DNA from 3 places in the Cytobacillus sp. BC1816 genome. Region 3 is predicted to be linked to each of the others. Evidence: riboswitches for the same ligand, from Rfam matches in the RefSeq annotation. Region 3 holds a riboswitch; each other region holds the start of a gene.

Evidence for each region. Region 3 has a riboswitch for thiamine pyrophosphate ahead of thiW (energy coupling factor transporter S component ThiW). Riboswitches for the same ligand answer to the same signal wherever they lie in the genome.
Region 1: it holds a riboswitch for thiamine pyrophosphate, as region 3 does, so the genes downstream of both, ACR42H_RS13105 (3-oxoacyl-ACP reductase) here and thiW (energy coupling factor transporter S component ThiW) in region 3, are expected to answer to the same signal.
Region 2: it holds a riboswitch for thiamine pyrophosphate, as region 3 does, so the genes downstream of both, ACR42H_RS07990 (ABC transporter substrate-binding protein) here and thiW (energy coupling factor transporter S component ThiW) in region 3, are expected to answer to the same signal.

What each region holds. Positions count from the first base shown of each region.
Region 1 is NZ_CP195611.1:2,546,427-2,556,671, reverse strand. It holds gene speD (adenosylmethionine decarboxylase) at 49-873, shown strand; gene ACR42H_RS13145 (MerR family transcriptional regulator) at 1,031-2,005, opposite strand; gene ACR42H_RS13140 (C39 family peptidase) at 2,264-3,016, shown strand; gene ACR42H_RS13135 (AbrB family transcriptional regulator) at 3,060-4,121, opposite strand; gene ACR42H_RS13130 (hypothetical protein) at 4,263-4,553, shown strand; gene ACR42H_RS13125 (hypothetical protein) at 4,596-5,675, opposite strand; gene ACR42H_RS13120 (sigma-70 family RNA polymerase sigma factor) at 5,668-6,234, opposite strand; gene ACR42H_RS13115 (Cof-type HAD-IIB family hydrolase) at 6,640-7,389, shown strand; gene ACR42H_RS13110 (OsmC family protein) at 7,424-7,885, opposite strand; TPP riboswitch at 8,002-8,112, shown strand; gene ACR42H_RS13105 (3-oxoacyl-ACP reductase) at 8,217-8,978, shown strand; gene thiM (hydroxyethylthiazole kinase) at 8,992-9,804, shown strand; gene thiD (bifunctional hydroxymethylpyrimidine kinase/phosphomethylpyrimidine kinase) at 9,817-10,245, shown strand, end outside.
Region 2 is NZ_CP195611.1:1,505,165-1,515,409, forward strand. It holds gene ACR42H_RS07960 (carbohydrate ABC transporter permease) at 1-179, shown strand, start outside; gene ACR42H_RS07965 (hypothetical protein) at 283-1,026, opposite strand; gene ACR42H_RS07970 (TatD family hydrolase) at 1,175-1,942, opposite strand; gene ACR42H_RS07975 (ABC transporter ATP-binding protein) at 1,955-2,689, opposite strand; gene ACR42H_RS07980 (ABC transporter permease) at 2,686-3,453, opposite strand; gene ACR42H_RS07985 (thiamine-binding protein) at 3,450-3,743, opposite strand; gene ACR42H_RS07990 (ABC transporter substrate-binding protein) at 3,759-4,763, opposite strand; TPP riboswitch at 4,873-4,981, opposite strand; gene ACR42H_RS07995 (YkvA family protein) at 5,064-5,477, opposite strand; gene ACR42H_RS08000 (NAD-dependent deacylase) at 5,624-6,337, shown strand; gene tatA (twin-arginine translocase TatA/TatE family subunit) at 6,461-6,634, shown strand; gene treP (PTS system trehalose-specific EIIBC component) at 6,918-8,324, shown strand; gene ACR42H_RS08015 (glycoside hydrolase family 13 protein) at 8,413-10,089, shown strand.
Region 3 is NZ_CP195611.1:431,797-442,041, reverse strand. It holds gene ACR42H_RS02280 (MGDG synthase family glycosyltransferase) at 1-802, shown strand, start outside; gene ACR42H_RS02275 (DUF6843 domain-containing protein) at 882-1,349, opposite strand; gene ACR42H_RS02270 (TIM barrel protein) at 1,862-2,695, opposite strand; gene ACR42H_RS02265 (DUF1287 domain-containing protein) at 2,800-3,507, shown strand; gene tenA (thiaminase II) at 3,845-4,534, opposite strand; TPP riboswitch at 4,594-4,695, opposite strand; gene thiW (energy coupling factor transporter S component ThiW) at 5,252-5,740, opposite strand; TPP riboswitch at 5,853-5,969, opposite strand; gene ACR42H_RS02250 (alpha-hydroxy-acid oxidizing protein) at 6,094-7,203, opposite strand; gene ACR42H_RS02245 (PaaI family thioesterase) at 7,391-7,762, shown strand; gene ACR42H_RS02240 (TVP38/TMEM64 family protein) at 7,837-8,670, opposite strand; gene ACR42H_RS02235 (hypothetical protein) at 8,803-8,940, opposite strand; gene ACR42H_RS02230 (GNAT family N-acetyltransferase) at 9,267-9,815, shown strand; gene ACR42H_RS02225 (TerC family protein) at 9,867-10,245, opposite strand, start outside.

The sequences.
Region 1 (10,245 bases), 2.1 Mb from region 3:
AATTATAAAAATGAACAGATGCATAGCTGCTGCAAAGGGGGAAGCATATTGAAATTAACACCGGAACAAAGAATTGAACTTCATGGTTTTAATAATTTGACGAAATCACTCAGCTTTAATATGTATGATGTCTGTTATACAAAGACTAGGGAAGAGCGTGAAGCCTATATAGATTATATTGATGAGCAATACAGTGCGGAGCGGCTTACAAAAATATTAAAGAATGTATCCGACATTATTGGTGCCCATGTCTTAAATGTGGCACAGCAGGATTATGTGCCACAAGGTGCAAGTGTGACCGTCCTGGTATCTGAAGGACCGGTAGTGGAAGTCCCGGATGAATCATATAATGAATCTCCTGGCCCGCTGCCAGATAATGTAGTCATGCAGCTGGATAAAAGCCATATTACCGTCCATACCTATCCTGAATATCATCCGGACGAAGGAATCAGCACGTTCAGGGCTGATATTGATGTATCCACATGCGGAGAAATCTCCCCGCTAAAAGCCCTTAATTACCTCATTCATTCCTTTGATACGGACATCATGACAATCGACTACAGAGTCAGGGGATTTACACGGGATACTGACGGAAGAAAACTCTATATCGACCATGACATCAGTTCTATCCAAAATTATATTCCTGAAGAGGTAAAAGAAGATTTTGATATGATCGATGTGAATATTTATCAGGCTCACACCTTTCACACCAAATGTAAAATAAGGGATTTTGACTTAGATAATTATTTATTTGGATACACGAAGGAAAAACTTGATCCCGAGGAAGCTGAAGAGATCACGGAGCGGCTTACTACGGAGATGGACGAAATTTTTTACGGAAAAAATATTAACCCCGGTTCTATAGCAGAGTGAATCTTAAAGCACTCAGTAAATGGGACTCTATTAAACCTAAACCTAATAGGACTCAGATGGAGAGGAAAATTAAAACCAGGAGAAGAACCTATTCTCCTGGTTCTTTTAATGAATGTACATAAATTAACAGGCACAACCTAAAAAATAATTACATAATCTATTTCCAGAACTCCCACCATTTTTTCTCGGGTTCCTGTGCAGCAGCCGCGCTTCGGAAGGAGACGATCATATCCTGAAAAACCTCTTCCCGCTGCTTTACCTCATGCCAGTATTGTTCCCGTTCTTTATTAATGGTATCGATATAGATTTCTCTGTCTGTGTTTAACGTTTCAATCAGCGAGCTGATTTCGGTGCTGGTCACCTCAGCGGAAGATGAGATGTAATGAATCATGGTTTTGAACTCTTCAGAAGACGCTTCAGAAGATTCTGCCAGCTTGTTTGTCAAATGATGAATTTGATCAGAAGTACGCTTCGTACTTTTCGCCACCCTTTTCGAAAGGGTTCCGAACGCTTCGGAAGTATTTTCAGAAGACTGCTCAATCCTTGAGCCAAGTGATTCAATTTCCGCTTTTGTTTTTTCTCCAGATTTATAGATGGAATCCGACAGGCTTTTAACAGTATGCAATGATCCTTTGCTAATTTCTTTCTTCACTTCGTCTAAAACTTCCTTTCGAACGCCGCTGCGAATTTCATTTCTGACATCTGCAATTAAACTGTCCCTGAAACTATCCATCAATGCCATGAACATTTCGGTGTCCATGACAGCCTGATGCTCTGTATGTAATGCTGTTTCCTGATTCACTGCCGCCAAGGATGTTTCATTTGCTTCTGAGCCGGTTCCAGAAGCAAAGTCCATATGTTTTTGCATTAATTCGCGGATCATATCCTTGCTTAGATTTTTATCCCGCATCTGCTTTACCTTTTCAAGCAATGCGATTTCATGGTCTGTATAAAATCGGGCTCCCTGTTTTGAACGGGGAATAAGCAGAAGTCCGTTTAAATCCTTTTCCCATTGCCTTAGTGTTCCAGGAGGCACATTCAGCATTTTCGAAACCTCTTTAATTGTATAAGCTTTCATATATTGCGTTTCCATTTTACTCAGCCCTTTCATAAAGAATAGATTCTGAAACATTCGGATGCCAGTTCCGAAACAACTTCTTACTAACTATTCAGCATGATATCCCGTGTTTTCCTGCCGCTTGACAAAAGCTTTCAAAAGAAGACGATATTCATCAGAAAAAAGCAAAAAGGATCCATTTTGACAAAAAAACATGAAGAATTTGACAGTCAGCAAGTTATTTGTCATATACGGACTGGTATGTCACAATGAAATTTATGTTGACAAACTAGAATATAGAAAAACTGCAAGTATTTAAAGGGAGTAGGTAAATTGGGTAATAGAATTATCGCTGTGTCTGTTGCTGCCGGGGTTGGTTTGACGCTGACCTTTGGAAGTATAAAGATGGGGAGCAGTGAACCTTCAAAACAAAATAAAATTCACTATAGTGCAGTTCCGCATGCGGAGGCATACCATGTACCGATTGTGAAGCAGGAAATTCAGAAGAAATCCGTTCTCCTGGATGTCCCATTGTACAATCAAATGGATAATCCCCGTCTGTATAATGGATGTGAGATTACTAGTTTAGCAATGATTATAAGTTATGAAGGCATTCAAGTTTCTAAAAATAAATTAGCACAGGAAATTAACCGGGTGCCGCTTAGATACAGCGGAGGTGAATACGGGAATCCAAATGAAGGCTTTGTCGGCAACATGGAGGATGGACCAGGATTAGGCGTTTACCAGGGGCCGATTTTCGAACTGGCTAAAAAGTATTTTCCTGAACGTGCTGAGAATCTGACTGGCAAGCCCTTTAATGTGCTGCTTGAAAAAATTGCAGAAGGTTCGCCGGTCTGGATTATAACAACTGCAAGCCTAACTCCCGCAGCATCCTTCGAAACCTGGGATACATCGGGCGGGCCAGTTGATGTGACATTCCAGATGCATAGTGTTGCAATTACCGGATATGACGAGGAATATATCTATATTAACGACCCGTATGGCACAAAAAATAAAAAGGTGCCCAAACAGCAATTTATCGAAGCCTGGGAGCTGATGGGTTCACAGGCCATAGTCATTAACTAGAATAATAGCAAAAGAAGGGACTGCAGCCTGCAGTCCCTTCTTGTTAGCTTGAGGGTGCCAATTTCTTAAACTTTACAAAGATCCATTTTAAAAATGGAGGTACTACAAAGAAGATAAAAAACAGCCGAAATAGCTGATAGCCTGTTACTATGGCTAAGTCTGCTCCTGTTTCATGGGCGATTATGGCCATTTGGTCCATGCCTCCGGGGGCAAGGCTTAAAAAGCTGGTAGCAGGGGAAAGGTGAAAAAAGTGCATAATCATAAAACTAAGCAGCACCGAACCCGTAATGAGAAGCAGGCCGCTTAAGGCAGCCAATGAAATGGTTTTAAATTTATTGGCCAGCTTTTCAGGTTTCATCATTAAGCCGATGTGAGCCCCTATTAATAGCTGGGATAAATCCAAAACAGCTGGCGGGAGTTCAGGTCCGTTTATACCGGAAATAACAAGGACTGCTGTTCCCATGATCGGACCGAGAAGGTACGGAGTAGGGAGCTTCAGTCGTTTGCTTAGGATAATGCCGGCAAAAGAAACGAAGACAAAGAGTATAATGCCAGGGAATAAATCACCCCATAAAGGTTCTGCAGCTTCAAAACCGGGACCACTGGAGACATTCAGCCAAGGTCCGAATACTAGTATAGGGACGATAAATATGATCATGGTCAGCCGTGCGACCTGCATAAAGGTAACAACTGTAATATCGATTCCTTTGACTTCCTCTGCCAGAAGAATCATTTGAGACAGGCCTCCGGGAATACTGCCGATCAAAACTGTGGGATAGTCGATGCCCATTAATTTCGCAATGAGAAGTGCAGAAAGGGCGCTAAACAGAACCATGCAAACGGTAACGAGCAAAATAAAAGGGAGCTTCTGCAGGATAAGCAGGACCGCTTCCTGTGTAAAAGAAAGGCCGATGCTGTATCCGACGATGATAATCCCGGAATCGCGAAATCCGGCTGGCCAATAAAACGGAATCCTGCTGAGCCGGCTTCCAATCATAACCGCAGTCAATGCACCAAGCAAAAAGGCAACCGGAATATGCAATAAAGAAAATGATACTGCACCTAATAAAGCAGTAAGAAAGGTGATCAATAAATTCTTATTCACAAAACAACCTTCTTTTTATTTAGTATACCTAAAGATATTTATACCATATAAAAACAATGAATGAATTACAAGTTTTATATAATCAAATGTTTTCATACAATTTATTATAGAGAAAATCATTTTATAGAAGGGGGACTAACCATGCCGGAAAAATTAAGCCATTTTGTTTTCATCTTATCGTTTATATGTCTCGGTTTATTTTTACTGCTGGGTTTTTCGCCTCTGTATGATATTTATCTGAATAAAATCGGCCATCGTCCATTTTCGCTCCTCCTGCTCCTGACAGTCCTTGTCTTCCTCGTAAGTGTTTTTGTCTTAAAGAAAGTCCAAAACTGGCAGGCAGGCTTTCATGTATTATTTTCCATTATCCTCACCCTGTTTCTTTCATCCGTCTTAGCGATCATCGTGTTCTTTGGCGGCCTATTTAGGTAAGCGAAAAGAGCCTGCACCATCAGGGGTACAAGCTCAGCGGGTTTATTGGATTGGCATCCAGTTCACTTTCCATATTCCGTCATTATTTTTGCTGAGGCCGAAGCCAAACCCTTCTTCTTCAGTTATGGAAATATAAGCTGAAGATTCATCGATAATGACTTCTTCTAAATCGGCGTTCTTCACTCGATGCAATAATGTCTGTTCTTCTGGGATAGATGGTGACTCACTTTTAGCTTTTAGGTAATCATTCAGGGCAGGGAAGGGTTTTTCAATATCTGGATCATGGTTAAACAATGCATATTGAGTATAGTAATCCTCAGTTTCCTCTGCAAACAAGAAGAGCTGAAATACATCTGCCGGGCTTAATCCTCTTAAGATCTCATCCGTCCCTCTTAATGAAAATTCTTTATACACATGGTTTAATGGCTCAAGGAGGACCAGTTCCTTAGTATTATTTACAGCCATATGGAAAGGAACAGCTTCCAATTGAGGTTCTTTGGGCATTACCACCTCCAGGATTTCAGCCTGATGTACAATGCCTTCCGCAGCGCGATATCCACCAATTATTAAAGAAACACTCTCTTCTTTAATAGGTTCAGTTATACCAAACACCTTTTTTAACATCTCCTGATCTGTCTCATTAAAAGTTATTTTTATGTTCTGCCCATCCATGAGCGGCAGTAATTTTAAGGAATCATGATCAGGCAGAAAGTATACTGTTTCTTCCCGGAAATCCAGAGTTCCTGTGACCTTTGCTTTGCCTGTAAAAGCAGCCGATAAGTGGCCATATGAATCCTTCTCGAAATTATTCAGCTTCCAGTTATTTAGCATAGCACCATCTGCAAGGCCGGGATAAAAATCTTTATCTGCAATGGCGGCCTCCTGTCCATTTTGCTTGTTAAAGACATCTGTCTGAATACCGGCAATTCCTCCAATCAATACGATAAACCCAACAGCTGCAGCTGCAGAAAGAAGTTTTGGAACATAATCTTTTTTCCTGCCTTTAACAGCAGAAGTGCCGATTCGGTTTCTGACTCTCTGTTTTTCCTCTTCAGTGAAAACAGAATCTTTCGTCCATGCAGCATTCAATACTTTCTTCACATCCTGATTCAGATCAGCCATGCTGTTCACCTCTTTCTGAAGCAGATAGTAACTTCTTCACTTTTTCCTGTCCTCTGTACAGCCTTGTTTTAACAGTGGAAAGAGGAATATTAAGGGTCTCACTTATTTCAGCCAGACTGAGATCCTGGTAATAATGGAGAAGAAATACTTCCCGGTATTTTACAGTGAGGGACTCTATCGTTTTTAGCAATTCTTGATGTTCATCCCGTTCAAGAAATGATGCTTCCGGATCTTTTTCTCTAGCCTTTTTCAGGAAAAAAACCTTTTCATTCATGACCATATTGCGGTAATGCCAGCTTTTAAGATAGTCCTTGCTTTTATTAATAGCAATTGTGAAAATCCACGTTTTAAAGGAAGATCTTTGCTGGAAACTTTCCAGCTTTTCGTAAACAGTAATAAAGGTATCCTGTGTTAAATCGCTGGCCGCATTCCAATCATTCACATAGCTGTATATCAATCTCTTCAAAACGGTTCCATACTCATTCATGATTATTTCAAGAACGAGTGCACGGTCTACTTGATCAGCAATTGACCGTTTTACATAATCATCAGGGCTCACATGACTGCCTCCTTGCTTAAATGCAGCTGCCGATTCCGGCTGCCTTTTGTTTGACTGACAGTTAGACGACAGATGCAAGAAAATCGCTTCAACTTTTTGGCATTTATTAAGATTATACTAAAAAAGCGCAAACCATTTAGTCTCCTCCTGATTATTTATTCACTTTAATCCTGATTAATTAAAACCACGTCAATGAATAGGTTAAGAACAGAAGGAGCAAAAATAATATGGGAGGCATTCATCATCACATCACTTGTTCTTATGAGTAATTCCAGCCTATACTTTTAGATTGGGAATAATAATCCCTATATTGAAAAAATGATTCTGTCCAAGTGCTTTGTTTTTGATGGGAGGATTGTTTATTTATATAATGGCTATATTGTGCAAGAAAGAAGGGAGATTATTATGTCACAATCAAATATTGCTCCACAGATCAAATTAATCGCTCTTGATATGGATGGAACCTTGTTGAATTCCAGAGGGGAAATTCCTGAAGAAAACCGTAAGGCCATACGAGAGGCAAAGGAAAAAGGGATTGAAGTTATTTTGAGCACTGGGAGATCCAGGCTTACGGCAGGCGACCATGCCGATTCTTTGGAATTGAACTCCTACTTGATCACAGTCAACGGCAGTGAAATATTTGGCCCTGATGGTGAATCAATCTCAAGGACTCCTGTTGATTCAAAAATAATGGAGTGGATGTGGAATCTATCCCAGTCCCATAAGACCAATTTCTGGGCGACCAGCTGCGAACAGGTTTGGACGAATGAAATGCCTGAAAATATTCATGACCATGAATGGCTTAAATTCGGATTTGATATATCAGATGATGAAATCAGGGAACTCATTCAAAAAGAGCTTCAAACAAAAGGGGATCTGGAGATTACAAATTCCAGCTTAACTAATATTGAGGTAAATGCTCTGGGCATCAATAAAGCCAGAGGGATCCAGAAGGTAACAGAGCTTCTGGGCATTTCGATGGAAAATGTAATGGCAATGGGTGACAGCTTGAATGACATTGCCATGATCGAGGAATCAGGCTGGGGAGTAGCAATGGGAAATGCGCAGGATATTGTGAAAGAAACAGCCAATGCTGTGACGGGAACTAATGATGAAGCTGGTGTTGCTCAGGCAATCCGAAAGTGGGCTATTTAAAGAATAAAAACCGGCAGTCATGCCGGTTTTTGGTTTATTTCGAAGTTTCTTTGGCATTTAGGATAGTTTCTTCCAATTCTACTTCTACATTTCCTTTAATCGCCCTGGAAATCATACAGGACGCTTCAGCTTTTTGCGCCAGCTTTCGCGCCAGTGAATGATCCCTTTCTGTCGCTCCTGCCTTTAACAAGATAACAGGTCGATGAATTATTTTCTTATAAGTGATTACTCCTTTGGTTACATCCACAATTCCAATTGATTCCATCGTAAGGTTTTCTTTTTCGAGTTTGCTTCGTTCCATCATAGCGGCGAGGGTAATAATATAACAAGTTGCAGCCGCTCCCAGCAGCATTTCATCCGGATTTGTCCCGATTCCGGGTCCTTCCATTTCTGGCGGAATGGAGACCTTTGTTTTCAGCTGGCCTATTTCAATTTCTCCAACATCATTCCGAAGTCCAGGCCAATATGCTTTTAAATGGAATTGGTGTTCAGCCATTCTTTTATTCCTCCAAGTTATGTATTTCTAATTACACCTTAAAGAGGAACAGGCAGAATTGCAAGACTTTACAGATTCAACGTTTCAGGCTAAGATGAAAACAGCCAACTTAATAGTTTTACTGCTAGGGGTGCCCGATGCGCGGGCTGAGAAAGAAACCGGACTGTTTTTTACCCTTCGGACCTGATCTGGATCATACCAGCGTAGGAAAGTAGTAATTGCGGGGAACGTGTTCATTCTCTTAGATTATTCAGCCAGGTCCAATTGCGGATCTGGTTTTTATTTTGTTCTCAAAAACAGATGAATTGGCTATCAATAAGGAGGATTTTCTATGAATCTTAACGAGCAGATTGTCATTATTACAGGCAGCAGCAGAGGGTTGGGCAAAGAAACAGCAAAAGCATTCGCGAGGGAAGGGGCGAAAGTTGTCATTAACTATTTCAATAGCGAGGAAAAAGCCCATGATCTGCAGAAGGAAATTGGCGAAAAAGCCATTGCCATTCGTGCTGATATTCGGGACAAGGTACAAGTGAAATCCATGTTTCAAGAGACGAAGGAACGCTTTGGAGGTCCCATTACAACCATAGTCAATAATGCACTGGTGAACTTTCAATTTGACCCTATTTCTAAAAAAGATGCAGGAACAATTCAATGGGACGATTACAAAAACCAGCTGGAAGGTGCAATTCTGGGAGCATTGAACACAGTTCAGGCAGGTCTTGAAGATATGAAAAAACAGGAGTTTGGCAGAATCATTTCGGTTGGCACCAATCTATTCCAGCATCCAGTGGTACCCTATCATGACTATACGACCAGCAAAGCTGCTTTATTAGGCTTTACCAGAAATATGGCGAATGAGCTGGGCCAATATGGAATTACTGCAAATATGGTATCGGGCGGTTTGTTAAAAATGACAGACGCCAGTGCTTCGACATCCAAAGAAGTCTTTAAAATTATTGAAAACTCCACTCCATTACGGAAAATCACAGATCCTGCAGAAGTCGCTGATGCGATTGTCTTCTTCGCTTCTCCATGGGCAAGGGCAGTTACAGGACAAAATCTGGTTGTGGATGGCGGACTAGTTATGAATTAAAGGAGGATTTTAGATGAAGATTCAGGAGTTTAGCAGTCTATTGGAAAAAGTAAGAGAGTCAAACCCTCTTGTACATAATATTACTAATGTGGTGGTAACCAACTTTACTGCAAATGGCCTCCTGGCAATAGGGGCATCACCAGTGATGGCATATGCACATGAAGAGGCAGCTGACATGGCTAAAATAGCTGGTGCACTGGTTCTCAATATGGGAACACTGACTGAAAAAGAAGTAAAAAGTATGCTCATAGCGGGTAAATCAGCAAATCAGCATGGGGTGCCAGTCATTTTTGACCCGGTTGGTGTCGGCGCCACGGCCTATCGCACAGAAACAGCTAAAAGAATATTAGAAGAATTAGATATTGCCATCATAAGAGGGAATGCTGCAGAAATTGCCAACGCGGCAGGACAGAATTGGAGTATTAAGGGCGTAGATGCAGTTGAAGCAGCAGGGAACACTTCAGAGCTTGCTGAGTCGGCAGCAAAAGAACTTGGTGCAGTCACTGTTATTACAGGTAAACAGGATATCGTTTCAGATGGAAGATCTATTTATGCCATTAACAATGGCCATCCTCTTCTAACGAAAGTAACGGGTGCCGGATGTCTTCTTACTTCAATAATTGGCGCTTTCTCTGCTGTTGAAAAGGATCCTGTAAAAGCGGCAGTAACTTCATTGGTCGTTTATGGCTCTGCCGCAGAAATTGCAGCAGAAAAAACGGGTGGCAAAGGCCCAGGCACTTTCCAAATAGAGTTTTTGAATAGCTTATATAACCTTTCTGCTGCAGATGTTGAATCATATGGCTCTTTTGAAAAAATGATCGGATAGGAGGCATTATAAATGAAAGTGAACAAAGCTTTAACCATAGCGGGTTCGGATAGCGGCGGCGGCGCGGGCATTCAAGCAGACATAAAAACATTTCAGGAACTCGGTGTTTTCGGCATGTCTGCTTTGACTGCGGTAACAGCACAAAACACTAAGGGCGTTCAGGGAGTTTATCCAATGACAGCAGAGGCAGTTTCTGCTCAAATTCAGTCGATAGGTGAAGACCTCAGACCTGACGCTGTGAAGACAGGAATGCTTTTTAGTGCAGATATAATCGAGAGTGTTTCCAATGAAATTGTGAAATACGGCTGGAAAAATGTCGTCATAGATCCAGTGATGATTGCAAAGGGAGGAGCAAGTCTTCTTCAGAATGAAGCGATAGCAGCAATGAAAAAGCACCTTTTACCTCTCTCTATGGTGATTACCCCGAATATTCCAGAGGCA
Region 2 (10,245 bases), 1.1 Mb from region 3:
ATGAAAGTCTGTACACACTGCAAATCGGGCTTCAGACCTTCAAGGGAACAGTTCAGACACAATGGCATTACCTGATGGCCATGTCAGTCATGGTTCTCCTGCCAGTTGTACTGCTATTTTTCTTCTTCCAGAAGCACTTCATAGAAGGTTCAAATATCACATCAGGCACAAAGGGATAACAAAACCGGCTAAGCATCTGCTTAGCCGGTTTTATAAATGCCCGGCTCCAGGCGCGATTTGCTTATACATGTCGAAGGTAAGCATAAGCGTTCCGCTTTTCTTTTATTGAATAGGGCAATATGTTCTCCATTCCCCGCTAACACATACTTTATGGCGGGGTACATAACAGTCAATGATAACCGAATCTGGATTAAGTCCACTTTCTTTCAGCTGGGAAGAAACTGAAACTTCAGGCTCAGTATTTGCGGATGAGCAAGGGTATCCGCCGCGCCATTCATATTTTGTACAGTAGTAGCATAACTCGCCAGCTGCAGTGATTTTATCGGAAGTGACAGCATTGCTTACTGCTGCTTCTTCAATCAAATGCATTTTCTTCATTTCTACCTCTGTCAAATATTCAGTAAAGGTGCTGTCTTTTGAGATATCTATTTTGGTTTCTTCATCAGATTTCAGGTCTTTTACATAAAAAGCCTGATCTTCAATAAGTCTGCTGTAATCAACAAGCCGGACCTTTAATCCTTTTCCGTCGGACTCATACGAAAACGATAGAAGGGAAGAGAAATTTACAAGTGCTTTTTCATTTAAGAAAACATGCTTTTCATTGTAATCAATTTCATATTGAACTGTCCAGCCATATTGTTTTCCTTTTTCATCAATAAGAGCTTTTGGCTGGCTGCGTGCATCTTTTAAAATGGAGGATTTAAATTCCTTAAATTCATCAGCCATCATCACGGCTTTTATGAAATCTTTTTCAGTCAATTCAGCAGAAAAGCTTTTGGGCTGTGCAGAAACATTGCCTGAGAAGACTAGTAAAATAGTCAATAACAAGAAAATATACTTTTTCATCACATACCTCCTAAAAGTAGTGTCCAATATAAGATTAACTTATATTTCCAAAATTAGGAATGGTGCGAAGTGATTATATTTATCTGGTATTTTTTAACTAACCTGTATTTTAAAAAGCTCTGCGGTAATAGACCATAAAGCCATTTAATTAATCTATATTATAGAAGCTTTTCGTATTTTCATATACCTGGTTAAGAGCGCTGTTGAAAGATATTTCTTTTATTTCAGCCAGGGTGCTGATAGAATGTGCCATCATGGCAGGATGGGTTGGCTTGTTTTTAAAAGGTCCCTCAAATGCCCATGGCCCATCTGTTTCAGCCATCATTTTATCCAGTGGATAATCCCGGATAAGATTCTGTATTTCTTTTTCGTATACAATATCTGGGGTAAAAGAGATGGAATAATCATTGGAAATAAGCCTGCTGACAGCGGAAATGTCACCTTTAAACCAGTGAAAATGAGCTTTTTTAATCGAATGTTTTTCCAATAAATCACAGACAACCGGTGTATCTTCATAAACAGCGTGGAGGGCGATGGGCTTATCCCACCTTTTAGCAAGCTTAATAAATTCTTCGAGGAGTTCAATATATCCATCAAGCTTTATGTCCTCTTCAGACCTTAAATAGTATGGAAGCCCAACCTCCCCAACAGCAGCCATCTGGTCTTTGTGAGCGTTTATCCAACTGAAAAGATCTGAAATATCGTTATCACTGGGTAAACCTTGTTCAGGGTGAAAACCAAAGGCTGGTTTAACAAAAGGATAAATCTCTGCAAGAGCAAGATTCCTTTTACAGGATTCTAAATCGCATGAAACTGTAACAAGCGAAAGCTGGAACGGCAGCTCATGAAACATTTTCTTTAATTCTTCATTGCTGTACTTATCAAGATGAATATGGGCATCAATATACTTATCCATTGCTGTTGCCTCCTATTGATTCTTCAGCGCATGATGAATGTTTCTTTTGCAGGCGAGGAAATTTTCATCGAGAAAAAGCTCCTCCATTCTTGGCCTGTTAAAGGGTACATTATATTCTTGAATTACTTTAGCAGGTTTGCTGCTCAGTATTAAAATTCGATCAGAGAGGTAAATAGCTTCTTCTATATTGTGAGTTACAAACAGAATCGTCGGTTTATGCTCACTCCAAATATCGAGCAGCCATTTTTGCATTTCAAGGCGGGTAAGCTCATCCAATGCTGAAAAAGGTTCATCCAGTAAAATGATTGGCTGAGGGCTCAATAGTGCCCGGATAAAGGCTGCCCTTTGCTTCATGCCCCCTGATAATTCATGAGGATAAGCATTTTCATAGTCGCCGAGGCCTGCTTTTTGAAGCATTTTTCTGGCGGTTTCAGAGTCGGTTTCTCCTTTTAGTTCCTGGCCAAGCAGAACGTTTTGGAGAATGGTTCTCCATGGCAAAAGGGAAGGTGTCTGAGGCATATAGCTGATTGAACCGCGTTTTCCGTCAATCTTCTCACCACCAAGTATTATGCTGCCTTCGTCAGGCAGGAGCATGCCGCCAATCAGATTAAAAATAGTGCTCTTTCCGCTCCCTGATGGACCTAAAATCGAAACAAACTCCCCAACATTTACATGGAAACTCAAATTATTTAAAACCTGATTTGTATCAAAAATTTTTGTTAAATGTTCAACAGATAATTGTATCATTTCCTGGCACTCTCCCGGGACTTCCATTTAATAAGCAAACGTTCAACCAGTAATATGCCTCCAAAAAACAGCAAGCTTAACAGCATAATCGCAAAAATGGCAACGAAAACACGGTCTGTCCGAAATGAAGAAGAGGCCAAAGTCATATAAACTCCTATTCCAGCTTTAGCTCCGAGCCATTCGGATATTACAGCCCCCATCACACTATAGGTTGCGGAGATTTTTAGCCCTGAAAATAAAGAAGGAAGGGAATAGGGAAGCTCCAGCTTCCAAAACAGCTGTCCTTTGCTGGCCCCTGCCATCAGCATATAATGCTTAAATTCATCAGGGGTTTGACGAAAGCCATCTAATGCTGCAACAGTAATGGGGAAGAAGCAAACCAGTGTGATGACAATCAGCTTTGGAAGCAGGCCGAAACCAAACCAAACAACCAGCAAAGGGGCCAGAACAATTATAGGCACATTTTGTGAAAGTATAAGGAGAGGGTAAACCGACTCCCTTATAAAAGGCAATAAATGCAGTGTAACAGCTGTGAGTAATCCTATGCCGGTGCCAATGGCAAATCCTAATAAAGAAAGCATGACTGTCGATTGAAGATGAAAACGGAAGCCCTCCCAGCCCGAAATCGCTTCCTGAACAATATCTGTCGGCGGGGGCAGGAGCCATGCAGGGACTTCTGCCAGATTTACCGCCAATTCCCAAGCAATGAATAAAAGGAGGAGAACCGAAGCCGGCCTCCATCCTTTTCTTAACACATTTATCATGGGCGGTATTTCTCCGTTAAATCACTCATTTCAATACCGTCCGGCTGATATAGAATCTTAACCTGTGAGATTACATTTCGGCTTCCTTTTTCAATCATTTTTTTGTTCATATCGGCAATGATTTTCAATAAATGTTCTAAATCGCCTTCCATTGTTGTTTCGAGGGGGTGTACTTCGTACTTGACACCGGATTGCTGAATAATACTAATTGCTTCATCGACGTAAGGGATAACATCTTCCCCATCTTTTGTTTTTGGAATGATTTGAATGCTTACAAGTGCGTTTGCCATATTTCTAGACTCTCCTTATTCCGGCAGGAAGTCGTTTGTAAATGCTTTGCCGGCATCTAATTCTTTATCTAAAAGACCATTTTCATGCATCCAGTCTGCATAGTTTTCCCAGACCGCAAGCTTTTGTTCACCCCATCTGGAAGCATCATCCTGATATCGGGAGGATAGCCATTCCTGGCTTTTTTTGACCAGTTCGCTGTCCAGGTCAGGAGCATTCTTGATTAAAATATCTGATGCTTGGCCAGGCTGTTCGATTGCAAATTCATAACCTCTGGATACAGCTTTAACAAAAGCTTTTACGGTATCCGGGTTATCTGCAATCATTTTTTCACTGGTTGCCAGGACAGGCGTGTAGTAATCCAGTTTTTCTGAGTAGTCGGTAAGGTAGACCATATTAATCTTTTCCCCCCGAAGCTCTGCTTCTACACCTGTCCATCCGTAATAAATCCATGCGAAGTCTATATCTCTTTTAACAGCTGTAAAGAAGTCCGCATCCCCCATGTTAACAATGGAGACCTTATCAACATCAGCATTTTCTTTTTTCATTAGGGAGTCTATTACCGATTTTTCCACAGGAGCTCCCCAGCCGCCATAGGTTTTTCCTTCAAAATCCTTTGGCGATTTAATGTTTTTTTCAGCAGGGGATGCAAAACCGGAAGTATTATGCTGAATAACAGCTGCTATCGATACAAGCGGAACACCCTGTACACGTGCTTCCGTGATGCTTTCCTGATAGCTGACACCAAAATCCGCCTTGCCTGATGCAGTCAATTGATCTGCACCTGCTTCACCTGGCATTATAATTTCAACATCAAGTCCTTCTTCTTTAAAATAGCCTTTGTCCTTTGCGACATATAAGCCAGTGTGATTGGTATTGGGCGTCCAATCCAGTACAACAGTAACTTTTTTCAATTCTTGTTTGCTGTCTGTATCTTCATTTCCAGTCTGAGCATCCTGGCCATTGCCGGCACATCCTGAAAGAATAAGCAGCGCAGTGATAGCTGCAATCCATTTCTTCATAATGAAACCTCCTATAAGCTTTTATGTAACAAGGAAAGTCAATGATAGTTTGCCCTGAAAAAATAAAAACGCCCCGGCATAAACCGGGACGCATATAAAAAACATGAAGTATGTTTAAGAATATGTTCCCTACGCCGGTATTAGCCAGATCAGGTTCAAAGGGTCATCATCATAAGGATGAAGTCTCAACCGGCATACCGGTTCCCCTACATTTCTTGCTATTTAATTTTTACAGGCATGAATACTTTCCATCATTATTATAGCAAATAATATCAAAAACGACAGCATATGATATTTATTTCATTTCATTTCAATAGTCCGACCGTCTTTCCATGTTTTGAATTTCTCAAGTTCACCTGTAATTTGGCTTACGGCGAAGCCAAGGACTGCTGCATCATCCAAGATCCCCATCCCAATTAAAAAGTCTGGAACAAGGTCGATAGGGGACACAAAGTATAGGATGGAAGCAATAATAAAGATGATCGATTTTTTTGAGATGTGCCGGTAATCGCCTTTTGACCAAGCCTTAACTAAATCGGTCAGAAGCTGAAACTTTTCCCATATATCACTTAATGAAGATTTGTTTTTATCTGCTTTAAGTGTCGCCTTTCTTAGCAGTCCTTTTGTTTTTTCAGGGTCGTTTGCATACCGTTTGGCCCTGGAAGAAAATCTTTTATATCCGTCCTTATAATCTGTCGTTTCTATTTTAGGCATAGCTATCACTCCTATATTGATAATTCGCATAAAAGGTTATAATCTAGTATTTACCGCATATCTAACATGACATAAACATTTCACTTGGAGAAATAAATGGAAGTCCTATTTAACCTGTGACAAAACCTTATTGGGAGCTGATATCTTTGCTTGAGCAATGGCTGAAGGAATCAAATTATACAGTAATATTAACTGGAGCAGGAATGTCGACGGAAAGCGGACTGCCTGATTTCAGGTCTGCCAATAATGGATTATGGAGTGTGAAAGATCCTGGAAAAATAGCCAGTACAGACGCACTAAATGAAAATGTGAACGAGTTTATAGAATTTTATCGGCACAGGGTAATCGGGCTAAAGGAGTGCAATCCCCATGAAGGACACTATATTCTAGCAGATTGGGAAAAGAGAGATATTATTAAGAGCATTATAACCCAGAATGTGGATGGTTTTCATGGACTGGCTGGGAGCAAGAATCTATTAGAGCTCCATGGGAATTTGCAGACACTCCATTGCCAGAAATGTAAAAAAGAGTTCCCGAGCGAGGGGTATTTGCATGGACAATTCCAATGTAGTTGCGGTGGTGTACTCCGTCCTTCAGTAGTCCTTTTTGGGGAAATGCTACCTGAGGGAGCTTTAGATTTCGCAGCAGATGAAACAGAAAAGGCAGAACTTTTTATTGTTCTGGGATCATCCTTGACTGTAACACCGGCAAATCAATTTCCGCTCATAGCCAAACAAAACGGAGCAAAACTAGTGATTATTAATATGGAACCTACAGATTTCGATATCTATGCTGATGATGTGATCCATAATCGCAAAATTGGTGAAGTGCTGGAAGAACTTGATAAAGCACTTAAATAGTGAAAAAACGAGAATTCATAAAAATAGCTCTCATGCTATGATTTTTTTAGCCAATCCACTATAATGGACAATGAACATGATTATTACTGCCTCAAGCGATATGATAAATAAGGAGTGTTCAGCATGTTATCAAACATCGGTATTCCAGGTTTAATTCTCATCCTGGTTCTGGCTCTTATTATTTTTGGTCCTAAGAAACTTCCTGAAATAGGGAGAGCTTTCGGAGAGACCTTAAAGGAATTTAAGAAATCTACCCGTGAACTCACAAAAGATGATGACGATGATAAAAGGAAATAACCGATTCAATAGGTTTAGAACCGGCTTTGCAGACAAATTAGTCTCGAAGCCGGTTTTTTTATTTTCTGGCTTCTGAAGCGATTGAGTGGGTATATAAAATAGTGAATGAAAAAAATGTTGACTAACATGTATATACAAGATAGAATGAAAGCGTAAACAGTTCATGTATATACAAGTTGGTTTGCGTCAATAGATAGATGTATTAAGGGCGAGAACAATAAATAAGAACCTTATAACTGTTTTTTTCTTTAATATGAAAACGGTAACAGGAGGAGAGCGAAGAATGGCTACAAATAAAGAGTCAGCAGAGCAAATTGTAGAAGCTATAGGGGGAAAGGATAATATCGCAGCGGCTACTCATTGTGTAACACGGCTGCGTTTTGCCTTAAAAGATGAACGAAAAGTCAATAAAGAAAAGCTCGAAAATATAGATATTGTGAAAGGTTCTTTTTCCACAAATAGACAATACCAGGTTGTCATTGGACAAGGCCTCGTTGATAAAGTGTATAAAGAAATGACAGAAGCAACAGGAATTGGCGAATCGTCAAAAGAAGATACAAAAAGTGCTGCTGCTGAAAACTTAAATCCATTGCAGCGCGGCATTAAAACTCTTGCAGATATATTTATTCCAATCCTCCCAGCTATTGTAACAGCTGGTTTGCTGATGGGGATCAACAACATTATGACAGCACCGGATATTTTCTTCGATGATAAGTCATTTGTTGAAGTTTATACAAACTGGGCTGATCTGGCTGGCATCATTAACCTGATAGCCAATACTGCTTTCGTATTCCTTCCCGGTTTGATTGGATGGAGTGCTGTGAACCGGTTTGGCGGAAGTCCACTTCTTGGTATTGTGCTAGGTTTGATGCTAGTGCACCCGGATCTTTTAAATGCGTGGGGCTATGGTTCAGCAGGAGAAGTTCCGAAGTGGAATTTATTCGGTCTTGAAATTGAAAAGGTGGGTTACCAGGGACAGGTATTGCCTGTATTATTTGCTTCATACGTATTGGCTAAGATAGAAGTATTTCTGCGAAAAAGAATTCCTGATGCTTTTCAGCTTCTGACTGTCGCGCCGATTGCATTACTGATCACTGGATTTCTTTCTTTTATTGCCATTGGACCGATTACATTCACGATCGGCAGCTGGATTACAAATGGGGTTGTAGGAATCTTTGATGCTGTTCCAGCCCTTGGAGGCTTGATTTACGGAGGATTATATGCTCCTCTCGTTATCACTGGTATGCATCATACCTTCCTGGCAGTTGACCTGCAGTTAATTGGGAGCATTGGCGGCACGTTTTTATGGCCGATGGTTGCACTGTCTAATATTGCACAGGGTTCCGCGGCTTTTGCCATGATGCTGTTAAGCAAAGGGAACGAAAAGCTGAAAGGGCTTGCACTTACTTCTTCAGTATCAGCGTGGCTTGGAGTAACCGAACCGGCTATGTTTGGGGTAAATCTTCGCTTTAAGTACCCGTTCTTTGCAGCGATTATTGGGTCAGCAATTGCAGGAATCTTCATCACTATTAATGGAGTTAAGGCACCGTCGATAGGAGTAGGAGGCTTGCCTGCATTCTTCTCCATCTTTGCGGAAAACTGGGGTGCTTTCTTTATCGGAATGGGTATTGCACTTGTCGTACCTTTTGTATTGACTTTAGCTTTCTCGAAATTTAAAAAAGCAGAATAGAAAGATTGATGCCATGGGGTTCTAAAATTCCATGGTATCTCCATTTTTCCGAGGATTGCAGAAAAATGTAAATATAGGAGGTCCACATATGAAGAAGCATTGGTGGAAAGAAAGTGTAGTTTACCAAATATATCCTCGGAGCTTCATGGATAGCAATGGAGATGGAGTAGGAGATTTGCAGGGAATCATCTCCAAGCTGGATTATTTGAAGGAGCTTGGGATTGATGTAGTCTGGCTTTCGCCAGTTTATAAATCGCCAAATGATGATAATGGCTATGATATCAGCGATTATCAGGACATTATGATGGAGTTTGGAACAATGGAAGATTGGGAAGAACTTCTCCGAGAGCTGCATAAGAGAGAGATTAAACTCATTATGGACCTGGTGGTGAACCATAGTTCGGACGAACATATCTGGTTTGCAGAGTCAAGGAAATCAAAAGACAATCCATACAGGGATTATTATATATGGCGCGAAGGAAGGAATGGAAAAGAGCCGAATAACTGGGGAAGTAATTTCGGCGGATCTGCCTGGGAATTTGATGATCATACAGGAGAATACTATTTGCATCTGTTTTCAAAGAAACAGCCAGATTTAAATTGGGATAATCCAGAACTAAGAAATGAAATATACAGCATGATGACTTGGTGGCTCGGAAAAGGCATTGATGGATTTAGAATGGATGTGGTTAACTTTATCTCCAAAGAGGAGGGACTTCCTGATGATGAACCAAAGCCGGGTAAGAAATATGCTTCAGGAAGCAGGTATTATCGAAACGGTCCAAGAATTCACGAATACCTGAAGGAGATGAATGAAAAGGCCTTATCAAAGTATGATGTTATGACTGTTGGTGAAATGCCTGGTGTAACTCCTCAGTTGGCCAGGCAATATACAGGAGAATCACGCAATGAGTTAAATATGGTCTTCCAATTTGAACATGTTAGCCTGGATAACGGGCCGGGTGGCAAGTGGGATCTTAAACCCCTTGATCTGCGTGACTTAAAAGCTAATCTGACAAAATGGCAAAATGAGCTGGATGAAGTTGGCTGGAACAGTCTTTATTTTAATAACCATGACCAGCCTCGCTCTGTTTCAAGATTCGGTAATGACGGAGAGTATAGGGAAAAGTCGGCTAAGATGCTCGCAACATTGCTTCATATGATGAAGGGAACTCCTTATGTTTATCAGGGCGAAGAAATTGGAATGACGAATGTCCGTTTCTCACGTGTTGAAGAATACAGGGATATAGAAACACTAAATTTTTATAAAGAAGCTCTTAATGGTGGCTGGACAGAGGAAAAGACCCTTGAAAGCATCTATGCCAAAGGACGTGATAACGCCAGGACACCAATGCAGTGGGATTCTTCCGATCACGGAGGATTTTCGCATGGAATCCCCTGGATAAAAGTAAATCCTAACTATAAAAACATTAATGTGGAAAAGGCCTTGAATGACCCTGACTCTGTTTTTCATTATTATAAAAAGCTTATTGAACTCAGAAAGAAAAATGAAATTATTGTTTACGGCAAGTATAACCTAATACTTGATAACCATCGTGTGGTGTACGCCTATACAAGAACATTGGGCAATCAGATTCTTCTTGTTTTGTGCAACTTCTATGGAGGAAACCCCGAAGTCGAACTCCCTGCTGACATCCAGGAGAAGAAATTTGAGGTGCTGATAGGGAATTATAAAGATACACAAGTTAGCAGAATAATTAAGCTGCGCCCCTATGAAGCACAGGTCCTTCTTTTTAACAGCTAAAAGATAAAATGTTGATGAGTACCATGATCACTGATTAAATATAGTATTAAAATTTTATAGTCAGCCAACTAAATTTAACCACTGTGTGGATAGGAGCGGAAAGTGAATGCCTGCAGCGGAAATCAACGGGCAGAATAATAAGCATAATACATCATT
Region 3 (10,245 bases):
CTTTCCATCTGGAATCATCAGTTCACTAAAGCAAAAGGGACGATACCGGGACGTCACTGTGGTCAATGTATACACGGACTTTTTTATTAATGATATATGGGGAAAACGCGGAATTGATTTTCATTTCGTTCCTCATCCTGAGGCGAAGGAAAAGCTTATCAGAAAGCACCACATTCCTGATGAGCAAATTTTTGTAACGGGCATTCCGGTTCATTCAGCCTATCACCTCCCGGTTCCATTTAAGAAAGATAACCGGATACGCCATATCCTGGTTGCAGGAGGAAACAGCGGCTTAGTAAACTGTGATTTTATAGACGCTATGCGGAAGGTTCCCCATATTCGATTTCTGATCCTTTGCGGAAATAATGACGAATTATATAGCTCACTCCAAGCACTTAATTCAAAGCAGATCGAGCCCATTGGATATATTGATGACCCTTTTGAAATGAACCAGCTATATAATAAAGCGGATGCTATTTTGACCAAACCGGGCGGAGTTACAATTAGTGAAGCACTGCAAAAGAAACTTCCGATTCTGGTCCATACCTCACTCCCCGGACAAGAGGAAATTAATTTGGACTATTTGCTTGAGAAAAATCTGGTGCTTGTCATTAATGACAAGCACATTGCTGAACAGCTTAATAATGAAGAAGCTATACTAAGTCTAAGAAAACACATTGAATCCTATCTGGCAAAAGTTTATTGCCCATTGGACTATGCCATCTTCATTTCAATTAAAAGCACCGGCAGAAAAACGCCTGAAACTGTACATTCCATAAGAGCTATCCCAACTTTAAAGTGAAACTTCAATCTGCTGGGCTTTAGAAGTAAGACTCCCGATAAATAAATTACAGCCTGGAATTTCCAGGCTGTTTTCCATTTCAATCAAACGTTTGATTGATCAAACCCTCTTCATAAAGAATATCCTCAATACCAGGGCCATTTCCTTGGTCATCCATGTCCTCACAGCCAACCGAAAAATAGGTATACGAATATTCATATCCATCTCCCTGTACACCGCCTGATCCGCCATGTGAAATACAGCTTTCTGATATCGCTTCACGCTTCCCCTTTTCATCCACATAATAGTACAAGTCATCAATATATCCTTCACTTTGCGGTAAAGAGGTAATGGCATATCCTCTATCATTCACCCGAACTACATCGTATTTCCCTTCTGTCTCAGGCTTAGGGGCATTACCTATTTCATGAACAATTCTTACCTGACCTGTATACCCTTTTGGAATCAGATAAAGATCATGAGTTTTTTCTTCCAGATCAGCCTGCTGAAGCATCCAAAAAGACCCCATTGGCAGGAGGCAAGCGATAAGAAAAGCTGCTGCGTTCAAGGCAACCCTCCTGCCGCCTGGCATCTCGCGGTTCCATTTCCGCCACTCGTCCACTAAAAAGAAAAGCACCGCAGCAAAAAATATGTAAAAAGCAAACCCTTCCATAATAAAATAAGTGAGCGAAGCCAAAAAGGTATGTATAAATGCCGCCGCGGGAAACCGCCATACTGCTAGATTTTTAGTAAAAAGCTCAGAAAGCAGCGACACTGGAACACCGTATATCACATTTCCGAAAAGGCAGTATAAAAAAATCATGATCAGGAAGAAAGAAAACAGTCCCCCTTCAGAAAAGAAAAAAAGAAGCCAAAAACAAAATGTAAAAAGAATAGAAGCCTGCAGGGCCGTTTTTAATTTTAATCCCAGCATAAGAATAAATTAACCTCCTCTTTTTTTGTGAATAACTTCACATATTAGTATACATACAAGGTATTTCCCATACTTACTATAATAAGTAATATCATTAACTTTTCATTTTCAACCTGCACAAAATTAATGCCAGGCGCCCTGCTTCCCTAACTAACAGATCCTTCCTCGATCACCTCTATTGCCCATCCGATTCCTTCTTCTACCATCTTTTCCGGAGGGTTCGTGTGTGGAGTGTATTCCATGACAAAAAATACATCCTTGCATTCTTTAGCTAAAAAATCTATCAGCTTCTTAATTTTATGATGACTGCTATCATTCTCATGAGATGGATGCACAGGCACCCAAATATATTTATCACCCTGGTATTCAACATTATGTAAATGAACCACTCTCACAAACTCGGACCATTTTTCTATATAATTTATGGCCTCCTCGCCTGCGGCCAATATATAATCCCCTATATCGACACAGAGGCTAAGTCCGTATTTCTTCCATGTCTCTACAGGAAAGTGGTCAAGATAATGAATCCCTGCTGGCGATTGCTTGAATCCCAATTTAGGTTCACACACAATCATAATCCCATATTTTCTTTGAAGCGCACTGAGTTTCTTGAGTCCCTCCTCAATGATCTCTGCCGGATTCCCACTGGTTTCCTTTTTAAAGTAAGGGAAGTGCACCAATATGTATTCAGCTCCAAGCCGGGAGATTCTTTCCACTTCCGTCTCAAATTGGACCCAGGCTTCCTCCGGATTCATACCGATCTTTTCCAGCAGATCGTATTTGCTTTGTCCCCGGAAAAGAGGCGAATGAAGACCAAAGCTTTTGTTTGTTTTGCCCAGCATTTCAATAAAACAACGGAAGGATTCCTCATCTTGAAATTCGCCTATCTCAATATGCGGCAAATGACGTTTAAAAAGTTCATGAAACAGCTTGCTGTCTGACAAGATGACACTTCCCGATATCCCTATATGATGAGCCATGATATCCCCTCTTTTATATATTCTTATATCAATCTTATCATACCCCCATGTAACATATTGGAAAATGGTACCGTCTAATCATTAAAATAAATGAGGAGGCCTCTATGATAAAAAGAGTGTTCGCTTCCATAATCGGAATACTGTTATTATTCATTCTTTTATTTCGAGGCGGAATCATTCTGGATTCCATCGGCATTCATTTTGAAAATCCTTTGGCTGCGAAAATGGCAGTGCCTGCTGATTATTCAAAAGCCGATTCAAATCAAAACGGCAGTGCCGATCCGCTTGATATGGTCCTGACAGCCAGAAAAGAAGTGGATCAGCGTACGCAATATAAAAGTGCCTACTATGCGGGGGGCTATCCGCCCGATGGCGAGGGTGTCTGTACAGATGTGATTTGGAGGGGATTCCAGGGGGCTGATGTTTCTATAAAGGATCTTATTGATCAGGATATTGCCGAGAATACGGACTTGTATTCAAGAGTGAAAGGCAGTCCGGATCCAAACATTGATTTCAGGAGGGTGCCAAATCAGAATGTCTTTTTTAGCCGCTTCGCAAAGTCATTAACAACAGAACTGATTCCAGGAGATGTTAAGAACCTTCAGAAATGGCAGCCGGGTGACATCGTGGTTTTCCTTTCTCCTAAATTCGACCATGTTGCAATCATTTCTGACAAACGGACAAAAGATGGCATTCCATACGTCATACATAACTCCACACCATTTGCAGCGGAAGTAAAACTCTCTTCTTTTAAGACTCCTATTACCGCTCATTACAGATGGGATTTTGAAAAAACGCCTGCACTGCCATAAAGCAGGTGCAGGCGTTATTCTTATTAAATAAGAAAGTATAAAATTTTGAACGTCGATAACTGTCTGGCTACCCCCTCAAGGTCACAAGCTTGTCTAGTTGCGGATCCTGAGCAGCCGCCTCCACATTTTGGGCAAGCCACCCAAAAGGCAAAGAACGCCTTTCCGGGAGGCTCGTCTTGTGCTTGAGGCCCACAGGACAAGGAAGGCTTCGACAGCTTAAACATCGCACGACCGAAAGCGACAGCTTTTTGGAGGATGTGGGTCATGCACAGACGTTGCCACAGGAGGTGGTGCTCTTAGTCTGCGTTCCTTTTTGAGCGAGGCGCTTGCGCTTTTCTTATCTTACTGCTGCAGGATTGCCCGCCGGCCACTCTTCGCAGGTATAAGCCATCTCCCAGAAGCCAAGCTCCAGCTGGCAGCTTTTTCGGAAAGCATCCTTCATTCGCTGCCTTTCTTCCGGTGATGCCGCATCAGCAAGCTCATCCAAACGGTTTCTCATATTCATGGTCACAGCTTCGACCCTTAAATTTGCATAAAATGAGATCCATGGATAAAACGGATGGTTCTCATCTGGCTCATATTGCTTCATGAGCTCAAGCCCAATCTCCCAATAAGTCCATGGACAAGGCAATAATGCAGCAAGGATTTCACCCATGCCGCCGGTGTGAGCATGATACATCATATGCTTAACATAATGATCAGCTGTTGGAGGGAGCGGATAACCCTGCAATGCTTCGTAACCCACGCCAATCTGCTGGCAAAAATTATGGTGGGGATGTACTTCGCTGTTCAATACGAATTCTATCTGCTGATTAAAATAAGCAATATCCTTACGCTCTGCTGACTTCGAAATGGCAATACCATAAATATGCATGAACGCATTCAAATACTCAAAGTCCGCTTTAATATAATGGGCCAGTGCCTCTTTCGGCACGTCCCCTCTCCCGATACCCTGGACAAATGGGTGCTCAAATATCAGCTGAAACAAATCTTCATTTTCCTTGCGCAGAATCTCTGAAAAAGTCATAAAAAATAGCCTCCTTATTAATTACAGAAGCTGCCGGGGAAAAAGCATGAGGATATATAACGAGGTCCTCACTGCTTCCCTGCGCTGGCATTATCCAGATCAGGTTCCAAGGGACAAAGGAAAAGCTCCTTATCTCAGCCGTAGCGCCCCTAGCAGTTTTCTTATTTTAAATTTTTTACCGATTTTCTAACTTGACGTTTTTCGCTCATAAGTTTTGGATTTCGCTTTTAACTGTTGAAAATCGCTCATAAATTTTGAATTTCGCCCATAACTCTTTGAAAATCGTTCATAAATTTTAAATTTCGCCCATAACTCTTGAAAATCGCTCATAAATTTTGAATTTCGCCCATAACTCTTGAAAATCGCTCATAAATTTTAAATTTCGCCCATAACTTTTGAAAATCGCTCATAAATTTTGAATTTCGCCCATAACTCTTGAAAATCGCTCATAAATTTTAAATTTCGCCCATAACTCTTGATAATCGCTCATAAATTTCGAATTTCGCCCATAACTCTTGAAAATCGCTCATAAATTTTGAATTTCGCCCATAACTCTTGAAAATCGCTCATAAATTTCGAAATTCGCCCATAACTCTTGAAAATCGCTCATAAATTTTAAATTTCGCTCATAACTCTTGAAAATCGCTCATAAGATCAGCTTGCTATGCTGATCTCCTCTTATCTGCTTACTCATCTAGCTTCTCAGGCCCAAAATCATCACATATTCTGAACCAAGTTCTTCTCTTTAACCTTCGCCAAAACCATCCAGCCTATGGCCGCACCGGTAACGCTGCTGACCAGGAATGGCGGCACAAAGAAGAATGCCCCAGCTGCGCTCCCCATGAGAACCTTTGCAAAAGGGACTGCAAACAATGCACCGATTATGCCGGTACCTACCACTTCTCCAACAGCAGCCCATATTTTCCGGCCGAACTTCAAATAAAGCACACCTGCCAAAAACGCACCGATCATGCCGCCTGGAAAGGCAAGCAGCGTCCCGAATCCAAGCAAATTACGAAGCAGGCCAATCATAAATGCCACAGCTGCTGCAGGCAGGGGTCCAAGCGTCACCGCTGCCAATACATTCACCGCATGCTGAACTGGATAGGCCTTGGCTATGCCTGCCGGAAACCAGAGCAAATGGGATCCCAGTGTCCCAATTGCCACAAATAAAGCCATCGTAGTTAACAATCGGGTTCTGTTCATTTAAACCTCCTTTCTAAATGGCCGCCTGATTGCTTATCAGGATGAGAAGTATGTATACAAAAAAGCCAGATTCCCATAAGGACCTGGCTTGGTTTAAGTATATGAATTGACATATAGTCAAATCCTACTTCCCTCCGCTGGCATTAACCAGATCAGGTCCATAAGAGTCAGAAAGCTATAACGCGCTTTCCTCTCAGCCCTCACATTCGGGGCACCCCTAGTAGTTGCATAGATATTTAGTTTGATAAGCTATCTCAAGCTTAACAAAATATTCAGTCGCTGTCATCATTCTTTTTGCTTAAATACATTTCTTGATGGAATGGAATAGGCGCTCTTCAATTTCTGCTGAGAAACTATCTAATTAGCTGCAGACCTGCCAGCTCCTTTAGACTCCCCACTCCTGCCAGAGAAAGCGACACTTTCGTTTCTTCAATAAAGTTGGCAAGCACATTTTCAACTCCAGCCTGCCCGCCAATCGCCAAACCGTACACATACGGCCGTCCCAGGCAAACTGCGTCGGCTCCTAATGCCAGTGCTTTGACCACATCGGAACCGCGGCGAATGCCGCTGTCAAACAATACTGGAATTCGTCCTTTGACTTCCTTCACGATCGGTCCAAGCGCATCAATCGCCGCAATCACTCCATCAAGCTGCCTGCCGCCATGATTGGAGACTATGATTCCCTCTATCCCCTTTTCAACGGCCAGCCTGGCATCTTCCGGATGGAGAATACCCTTTAATAGAATCGGCAGACTTGTTTTCTCTCTTAACCTTGCAATATGCTCCCAGCTCAATGTTGGATGATGGATATTATCAAGGATTCCCTGAACTACATCACCGTCATGGAGAGTGGCCATAAAGACTGGATCGCTCTCATAGTTTGCTTTTCCATAGCCGAGCTTTAAAGGTGAAAAATTGTTTCTTAGATCAGCTTCCCTCCACCCCATCATCACCGTATCTACTGTTAACACAATCGCTTCATAGCCTGATGCCTCCGCCCGGCGCACCATACTGAACGCAGCATCTTCATAATTGGACCAATATAATTGGAACCATTTTGGACTCGTGCCTGTTGCATCAGCTATTTCTTCAATGGAATAACTGGATACCGTGCTCTGGATAAAAGGAATTCCAAACGAAGCTGCTGCACGGGCAGATGCAAGCTCTCCCTCACTGTGTTCAAGGCGCTGCATTCCTATAGGTGCCAGGAAAACTGGATAAGGATATGTTTTTCCAAATAAATTCACACTTGTATCCGGTACTGATACATCTCTAAGCATTCTCGGCACAATTGAGTATTTTGCAAAGGATTCGATATTCTTTTTCAGCGTTTCTTCTCCCCCTGCTCCTGATTGGACATAGCCAAATCCGCCAGCTCCCATCACTTTCTCTGCTTCTTTTTCCAGTTCCTTAAATGAAATAGGAAAGTTTTCTGCGAAACTAATATTCTCTACTTTTGACATATTCCAGCCCTGCCTTTTTTTGAATTTATTGAAAATAATAACACTTTTTTGGATTTTAAGAAACCATGTAATAAAATCATAAATTCGCAGTAATGCAGCCTTTCCTATACAAATTAAGCTCAATAAGCAGGGATTTCACAAAAAATTGTGAATAAACATTTTAACTTAATGAATTGGAGTGTACAAAATGCAAATCAAACAGCCTTTTGATGATTTTCTGAAATTCCATTACGAAAGAGTCAGTGAAAGCAAAATGAAAGTTACTTTGCCAATCCAGCCGCTCTTTATTAACAGCGCAGGACTGGTTCATGGAGGCATCATTTCCACTCTTGCGGATGTAGCGATGGGGAATATTTTCGAGCCGGATGAAAACCAGATGCAATCCGTAGTGACAGCTGATTTAAAGGTCACTTTCCTAAAGGGTGCGACAGGTGAATTTCTTATCGCCAATGCTCACCTTGTGAAAAGAGGGCGCACCCTCAACCACACAGACTGCCTGATTTATAACAACCAGGATCAGCTGGTTGCCAAAGCATCGGGAATCTTCGCATCTATCTAGAGTGATCCTATCGATGCCTGAATAGTTTCGCTGACAGAGATAGGAGAAACAACCATTAAAGGTTACAGACAATCTTAATAGTTACTATTCTTCTTCTTTTTATACAAGTGAGATACACTGTAGAATACCCCTATCACAGCCGAAACGACTAATAAAAGCTGTGAGCCAGATAAAGATAAGGCATTGGCCCATGAAAGTGAGTAAGCCAGCAGCAAGGAAGTTGCCATTTTGGAAATAGACGCAATTCCCAGGAACTTTTTAAATGAAACACCACCTATACCTGCTCCAACACAAATGATCTCATCTGGCAATATCGGAATAACAAACAGCAGCATTAATATGGTGTTTTCATTTCTCTCCATGTATTTTTGGTATTTGATCAGATGCCGCTCATTAATAAACCGGGCTACAAGCTTTAATCCTCCTATCCTTGCAGTCAAGAACATAACAATAATCCCCGAAAGTGTACCTGTGAATCCAAGAAAGGCAGCAGCAGCGGGACCGAAAACGGCACTTCCGGCAGGCAGTGTTACGGCTTCAGGAATCGGCAAAAGAATGGGCTGTAAAAAGCAAACCAAGAAAAAGATGAGCTTGCCCTCCGCTTCATATTCCCTCAGCATTCTCTCAAACCCATAGGCATCAGTCAGAACAAGTATCTTTGTTAAATAAAAGGTCATAAAAACAATTAACAGCAGACTGAACATATAAATCAGTGCCAGTCTGCTGTATTTCAATCGGGATAACTTGCCTGCAGCAAAAAAGTAAAAGTCCATCACTAATATGACAGCCATGCCTGCAATCATAATCCATTTATAAACCGGCAAAAGTGTCGGCATATAATTAAACAATGTATACAATGCTATTAAAATGATAAGTCCATGAAAACTAACTTCAATTTTTCCATTCATACATTTTCCCCTTCTTGCTTTTCTTAACTATAGTTTAGAGGATAATACTAGGAGGATTAAGCTCCCTTAGCATTAAAATAATCTAAGGCCAGAGACTTAAATATAAAAAAAGCAGGACTTATCCTGCTTTTTTTAATACTCTATCTCATCATAATCCTTAGGCTGCGGAACCGGCTGATCCCCTTTATATTTTCCAAACTCATTGACAAGTTCCCTCTCTTCTTTTGGGCCTTGTGTCTGTTTCTTATTTTGCTCATCTTTTCTAGACAACTCATTCGCTCCTTCCTTATAGTTCTTTAAATTAATATGTACTCATTACTTTCATTTCACGCATAATTAGAAGGATTTTTCCTGCACTCTGTGCAATAGGTAAAAAACAGCAATAGAAAAGGAGGATCCAAATGTTTATTACAGGCGCATGTAACGTGCTGCATAGAGGTCAATAAAGAAAATAAACCTCAAGCCCTGCTGCTATTTACAGACCATGCCGATAGATACAGCCATTTCCCCATTTATAAAGTCATTTAACAACATGGGAAAAAGGTTGAAAAACTGAGATTAAAACCATTCAGATTAATAATAAGAAGGAGATTCCCATGATAAAATTAGAACCTTTTACAGAAAAAGATTTCAATTTGCTCATCAGCTGGATCAGCACACCAGAATTAATGGTTCAGTGGAGCGGTGCCCATTTCAAATTCCCCCTTAATCATGAGCAGCTTGCTAAGTATATAAGCTCTGCAAACCTGGAAACCAGCTCGGAATATATCTACAAAGTTATGGCAAACGATGAAATCTTCGGTCACATTTCCCTTGGCAGAGTTGACCGTATCAACGAAACTGCGAGGATCGGCAAGGTTTTCATCTGCCCCGCAGCACGGGGGAAAGGGTATGCTTCAGAAATGATTCATCAAATCCTGAACTTAGCGTTCCAAGAGCTGAAATTAAATAGAATCAGTCTCGGGGTTTTCGATTTTAATTTGCCTGCTATTAAGATTTACGAGCAGGCAGGGTTCCAAAAAGAAGGACTTCTTAGGCAGACCAATAAAGTTAGAAATATATATTGGAACTTGATAGAAATGAGCATCCTGAAAGCTGAATGGCAGGCAAGCCCCGGGCTCATGGGTATTCAATCAAACGTTTGATTGAATGATCATCTACATAAAAAAAGGCGGATATACTCCGCCCCGCTTGATTCAGCTTGCTTTTTCTTCAGCCGGCACTTCCTGTTTTTCCTTGGAAAGGAACCATCCAGCTAGTGCTATTCCAATTAAGACTACATAGAAAGTAACTTTCCATTCGGTCGACTTGGCAAATCCTTCAGGCAGGATCGCCAGCGCCGGATGGGACATGGTATAGACAGCCAATTTGACACCAACCCAGCCGACAATACCAAATGCTGCAACCTCAAGTCCAGGTCTCCTGTGAAGCAGATCCACAAAGAGGTTTGCAGCAAAACGCATAATGATCAATCCGATCATACCGCCTGCAAAGATGACAAAGAACTTTCCGCCGTCAAGTCCGCCTATATGGCCAAGTCCTGAATCCGGAAGAGCCACGGCGAGAGCTACCGCT